One region of the Vagococcus sp. JNUCC 83 genome, then DNA from elsewhere that is predicted to be linked to it. Evidence: predicted binding sites of a transcription regulator. Region 1 holds the regulator's gene; the other holds the start of a gene.
The links. The regulator HrcA, encoded in region 1, represses chaperone genes, less so after heat shock. The targets are predictions, from matches to a motif close to TTAGCACTCNNNNNNNNNGAGTGCTAA.

Region 1 (3,433 bases):
CAAACAACTAGATAGATTGTTGAGTGGGATAAAAGATTTACTCCCCTTTGACCCAAATGATGAGTTTACCGTTGAGGCCAATCCTGGTGATTTGACACTTGATAAGATTAAAGTACTCCAAACGCATGGGGTGAACCGGTTATCAATGGGAGTTCAAACCTTTGATGACAGGTTACTAAAAAAAATTGGACGAAAACATTCTGCTCAAGACGTTTTTGATACGATGAATTTATTAGAAAAAGCGGATTTTTCTAATGTGAGTATTGATTTAATTTATGCCTTGCCAAACCAAACGATGGAAAGTTTTGAAGACACATTAGATAAAGCATTGGGATTAGACTTACCTCACTATTCAATGTATTCTCTTATCTTAGAAAATAAGACGATGTTTTATAATTGGGCAAGACAAGGCCGACTTCATCTGCCTGGCATTGATGTCGAAGGAGATATGTTTGAGCGTGCAATTGAGCGGATGACGTTAGCAGGAAAGCACCATTATGAAGTGAGTAATTTTTGTGAGCCTGGAAAAGAAAGTCGTCACAACTTGGTTTATTGGAATAATGAACACTACTATGGTCTAGGCGCAGGAGCCAGTGGTTATTTAGGGAATATTCGCTATAAAAATCACGGGCCTATCCAACATTACCTAGAACCATTAAGAGAAGATAAGCTACCAACTATAACAACGGAAAATCTAACCATCAAACATCAAATGGAAGAAGAGATGTTTTTAGGGCTTCGTAAAAAACAAGGCGTGTCTTTGGAACGTTTTGAGGAGAAATTTAATCAGACGTTTGAAACGGTTTATGGTGAGATTGCTACACAGTTAATGGATGATGGGATGTTACAAGTGAAAGACTCATTTATGTCGTTAACAGATAAAGGGTTAATTTTAGGAAATGATGTTTTTGAGAAGTTTTTACTAGAAAAATAAGATTAAAACAGTCTAAAGTGAAAAAATTAGGCTGTTTTTTTGTTATTCTCTTTTTTTTGACAAAATAAAGTGACAATTGTTTGTGATAATCTTCTTATTTTTGTAGGATAATGAAGACAAATCCTTTATACATCAAGTATTTTATCGTTATTAAATAAAAATTAGCACTCGATTGAAAAGAGTGCTAAAAAAGAGGTGCTTTTAGTTGACAAAAAAAATAATCCTTGATATATTTGATAATGTAGTTAGCACTTAATAGAAATGAGTGCTAATAAGGAAGGTGATTCGCATGTTGAGTAGTAGACAAGAACACATCTTGCAATTGTTAGTTCAACTCTATACTGAAACAGGACAACCTGTAGGATCGAAGACCTTGATGAATAATGGGATTACTGTTAGTTCAGCAACGATTCGAAATGAGTTATCGAAATTGGAAGATTTTGGTCTTATTCAAAAAATGCACACGTCTTCTGGTAGAATCCCCTCAATGCAAGGGTATCGTTATTATGTCGATCATTTGATGGACGCAAGTACGATAAGTTCTACTGATGTTCAACATATCAGACGATTATTTAATCGAAAATTTAATGCTACAAATGAGATTATTGAGTGGTCGGCTAATATTTTATCAGAGTTGACTAGCTATACTGCTTTTTCACTAGGACCTGAAGTAAAAGAAAGACGACTGACAGGGTTTCAAATTGTACCATTAAATGCTAGGCAGTTGATGGCGATTATTGTGATTGATGAAGGATATGTTGAGAGTCAAGTGTTTTCAATTCCACACTCAGTATCAACTGAAGATATCGAAAAAATGATTCGAATAATCAATGATCGATTGTTGGGAGAGACACTTTTGACAGTTTACCACAAACTTCGAACAGAGATTCCTTTGGTACTCCAACGTTACTTTAGTAATTCAAGTAACATCTTGTTCTTGTTTGAAGATGTGTTTAATCAAGCATTTGATGAACAAATCTATGTTGGTGGCGGAATGAACCTACTTAGTTCTGAAGCTATAACAAACCCAAACGAGTTTCAATCAGTTTATTCTCTTATCAGTGATACAGACAAATTAACGGAGTTACTTATCTCTGATACAACGGGGAAAATTGATATTAAGATTGGAGAGGAACTAAACAATGACTTGTTACAAAACATGAGTTTAGTTACAGGGTCATACGATGTTTTTCAACGAGGTAAAGGTTTAGTAGCTGTTTTAGGACCTGCTAACATGTCCTATTCGAAACTGTTAGGAGTAATGGATGTTTTGACGGATGAGCTTTCTAGACATCTAGAAACATATTATCGACATTTGGAAAATAGTGGAGAGTGAAAGGAGACTGACATAAGTGAAAAAAGATGAATCAGTTGATAACGTAGTTGAGGAAGAAAAAAAAGACAACGAAGCAACGGTAGAAAATAATGATGCTGTTGAAACAGAAGAAATAATAGAAGAAACAGACTCTGAAGAATCTATCGAAGAAAAACTTCAAGAAGATTTGGATAAGATGGAAGATCAGTTCTTAAGAGCTCAAGCTGAGATTGCTAATATGCGAAATCGACATAAAAAAGAACGCGAAGAGGCATCTAGATATCGAGCGCAAGAACTAGCAAAAGAATTACTACCAGCCCTAGATAACTTAGATCGTGCGTTAGCGATTGAAGTGAGTGATGAGCATGGTGAAGCAATGAAAAAAGGAATCGAGATGGTTCGAGAAAGTATGTTACATGCTTTTAAAGAGTCAGGAATCGAAGAGATTAAAGCTGAAGGAGAACCGTTTGATCCTAATTTACATCAAGCAGTTCAAACTGTTCCAGCTGAAGATGGACAAGATTCTGATGTGATTGTTCAAGTGTTGCAAAAAGGTTATGTTTTACATGAACGTATTTTACGACCTGCAATGGTGGTTGTGACACAATAATATACATTTAACTTTTAAAAATAAATTAATTAGACAAAGGAGATCTTTAATATGAGTAAAATAATTGGTATTGACTTAGGAACAACAAACTCTGCAGTAGCTGTATTAGAAGGTGGAGAAGCAAAAATTATTACTAACCCAGAAGGTAACCGTACAACACCATCTGTTGTATCATTTAAAAATGGAGAAATCCAAGTAGGTGAAGTTGCTAAGCGTCAAGCAGTAACAAACCCAAATACAATTTCTTCTATTAAACGTCATATGGGTGAACCTGGATATAAAGTAGAAGTTGAAGGAAAAACATATACTCCACAAGAAGTTTCAGCGATGATTTTACAATACATCAAAGGGTTTGCTGAAGATTATTTAGGAGAAAAAGTGGATAAAGCAGTTATTACAGTTCCTGCTTACTTTAACGATGCACAACGTCAAGCAACTAAAGATGCTGGTAAAATCGCTGGTTTAGAAGTAGAACGTATTGTTAACGAACCAACTGCAGCAGCTTTAGCTTATGGTTTAGATAAAACTGACCGTGACGAAAAAGTATTAGTGTTTGACTTAGGTGGTGGTACAT
Region 2 (3,433 bases), 1.1 Mb from region 1:
AAATTGTTTTATCTGATTCAAGGCCTGTATGTTGGTCCAAATAACCAATCGTTAAATCCTTCGTCTTCGTTACTAATCCTGTGTCTGGTTCTTCCATTCCAGCTAAAATTTTTAGTAATGTCGATTTTCCAGCACCGTTTCGTCCAACTAATGCTATTCTACTTTTATCTTGTATGTCTAATTGTATGTTTTCAAATAATACGTCATCTCCAAATAATCGAGAGACATTATTGGCTTGTAATAAAATCATAACTTCCTCCATCTATTAACTTCTAAAAACAGTTTATCATAAATATAGTATTATGTTTGGTATATTTATCGTTCATAAGTACTCAAGTGTAAGCGTAAAAATTGCTTTTATCCTTTAGTAAAGGTATCCTATTAACGTGAACTTTATAACAATTAGGGTATAAGATAAAAAAGTGAGGGAATTATTATGAAAGACACGACTATCCCAAAGGCAACTGCCAAAAGGTTACCTTTGTATTATCGATATTTAAAATTTTTATTTGATTCAGGTAAAAAAAAGGTTTCTTCAACTGAATTAAGCGAAGCTGTCAAAGTTGATAGCGCCACTATCCGCCGCGATTTTTCTTATTTTGGGGAACTAGGTAAACGTGGCTATGGCTATGATGTAGAAAGTTTAATGACATTTTTTGCCAAAACACTAAATGAAGATCGCTTAACAAATGTGGCTTTAGTTGGTGTGGGTAACTTAGGACATGCCTTGTTAAACTATCGTTTTCACCAAAGTGATAGCATTCGTATCAGTGCTGCTTTCGATGTTAATCCAGATATTGTTGGTCGTATATTAGATGGTGTTCCAGTGTATGACGCTAGTGAAATGGTTGAACAAATACGTGCACAACATATTGATGTTGCTATTTTAACAGTCCCACCAGCACACGCGCAAGAAAATACTGATAAATTAGTTGAAGCTGGTATAAAAGGAATTATGAACTTTACACCTATTCGAATTAACGTTCCAAAAGGAGTTCAAATTCAAAACGTTGACTTAACCAATGAAATGCAAACATTAATCTATTTCCTATCAAATTATAAAGAAGACTAACCAAAAGGCTTAACGAATTTTTTCGTTGAGTCTTTTTTGCTAAGTAATAGTGTATTTTCTTTTGCATGGTGTTTTTTGTCCAATTCAATCAACAAAAATAAACTAAAAACATTCACTATGACATGTTAGGATTAAAGATGGTAATAATTCAATATAAAAAGTATCTATTCTTAAAGTATCAAAATGCTTGCAAAAAAAAACATTTGTCTGTATTATAAAAGATGTGATTAGCACTCGATAAATAAGAGTGCTAAAAAATATAAAATTATGGAGGGATACACATTGTTAAAACCATTAGGAGATCGTGTTGTTATTAAAGTAAAAGAAGCAGAAGAAAAAACTGCCAGTGGATTAGTTTTAACATCAGCTTCAAAAGAAAAATCTCAAACAGGTGAGGTCATTGCTGTTGGTGATGGTCGTACTTTAGAAAATGGGACAAAATTATCCGTATCTGTAAACGTTGGACAAACTGTCCTATTTGAAAAATATGCCGGACAAGAAGTCAGTGACTCTGGCGAAGATTACTTAGTACTACATGATAAAGATATTATTGCAATCGTAGAATAAAAAATAAAATGATGAGGTGAACAATAAATGGCAAAAGATATTAAATTCTCTGAAGATGCTCGTAGCTCAATGGTACGTGGTGTTGATACATTAGCAAATATTGTAAAAGTAACTTTAGGACCTAAAGGACGTAACGTTGTTTTAGATAAATCATTTGGTTCTCCGTTAATTACAAATGATGGTGTCACTATCGCTAAAGAAGTTGAACTGGAAGATCGTTTTGAAAACATGGGTGCTCAATTAGTAGCCGAAGTAGCTTCTAAAACAAACGATATCGCTGGTGATGGAACAACAACTGCTACTGTTTTAACACAAGCAATTGTTCGTGAAGGTCTTAAAAATGTGACTGCTGGTGCAAATCCAATCGGTATTCGCCGTGGGATTGAGCTTGCTACTAAAAAAGCTGTTGAAGAATTACACGCTATTTCTAAAAAAATTGATTCTAAAGAATCGATTGCACAAGTAGCTGCTGTTTCTTCTGGTAGTGAAAAAATTGGTGAATTAATCTCTGAAGCAATGGAAAAAGTTGGTAACGATGGCGTTATCACAATTGAAGAATCTAAAGGGATTGAAACTGAATTAGATGTTGTAGAAGGAATGCAATTTGACCGTGGTTACTTATCTCAATATATGGTAACTGACAACGACAAGATGGAAGCTGTTTTAGAAAATCCATACATCTTAATCACAGACAAAAAAATCTCTAACATTCAAGATATTTTACCTTTATTAGAACAAATATTACAACAAGGTAAACCATTGTTAATTATTGCTGATGATGTTGATGGTGAAGCTTTACCAACATTAGTTTTAAATAAAATCCGTGGTACATTCAACGTAGCTGCTGTTAAAGCTCCAGGTTTTGGTGACCGACGTAAAGAAATGTTACAAGACATTGCCGCTTTAACTGGCGCAACTGTTATAACAGAAGATTTAGGATTAGACTTAAAAGACACAACAATCGACGCGTTAGGTTCTGCAAGCAAAGTGGTTATCGATAAAGATAACACAACAATTGTTGAAGGAAATGGCGATAAAAAAGATATTGAAAATCGTGTGTCATTAATCCGTTCTCAAATTGCTGAAACAACATCAGACTTTGACCGTGAAAAATTACAAGAACGCTTAGCTAAATTAGCTGGTGGTGTTGCAGTTATTAAAGTTGGTGCAGCAACTGAAACAGAATTAAAAGAATTAAAATTACGTATTGAAGATGCATTAAACGCAACTCGTGCTGCTGTTGAAGAAGGAATTGTTGCAGGTGGTGGTACAGCATTTGTTAATGTATTGCCAAAAGTTTCTGAACTTGATGTCACTGGTGACGAAAAAACTGGTGTGAACATCGTTGTTCGTGCTTTAGAAGAACCTGTTCGTCAAATCGCTGAAAATGCTGGTATGGAAGGCTCAGTTGTTGTTGACAAATTAAAACAAGCTGATGCTGGCGTTGGTTACAATGCTAAAGATGATACTTGGGTTAATATGATTGATGCTGGTATCGTAGATCCAACTAAAGTATCTCGTTCAGCTTTACAAAATGCTGCAAGTGTTTCAGCTTTAATCTTAACTACTGAGGGAGTTATTGCTGACAAACCAGAACCAGAAACTCCAGGAATGCCTGGTGGTATGGATCCATCAATGATGGGCGGTATGATGTAAACTCTTTAAAAGAGGTATATTGATATAAATAGAACCACATGAGGGTTTAGTTCTCATGTGGTTTTTTGATGTGGAAAAACAATATTTCTAAATAATAAAACTAAATCCATTATTTTATATATGGTACAATAAATTAAA

Region 2: a site for HrcA is predicted at 1,300-1,326, ahead of groES (co-chaperone GroES). Genes of this name have one in related genera too.

The regions. Positions count from the first base shown of each region.
Region 1 is NZ_CM132204.1:1,246,733-1,250,165, reverse strand. Features, by position in the region: gene hemW (radical SAM family heme chaperone HemW) at 1-934, shown strand, start outside; gene hrcA (heat-inducible transcriptional repressor HrcA) at 1,224-2,270, shown strand; gene grpE (nucleotide exchange factor GrpE) at 2,287-2,859, shown strand; gene dnaK (molecular chaperone DnaK) at 2,911-3,433, shown strand, end outside.
Region 2 is NZ_CM132204.1:147,668-151,100, reverse strand. Features, by position in the region: gene JNUCC83_RS00790 (ABC-F family ATP-binding cassette domain-containing protein) at 1-250, opposite strand, end outside; gene JNUCC83_RS00785 (redox-sensing transcriptional repressor Rex) at 437-1,072, shown strand; gene groES (co-chaperone GroES) at 1,355-1,639, shown strand; gene groL (chaperonin GroEL) at 1,667-3,295, shown strand.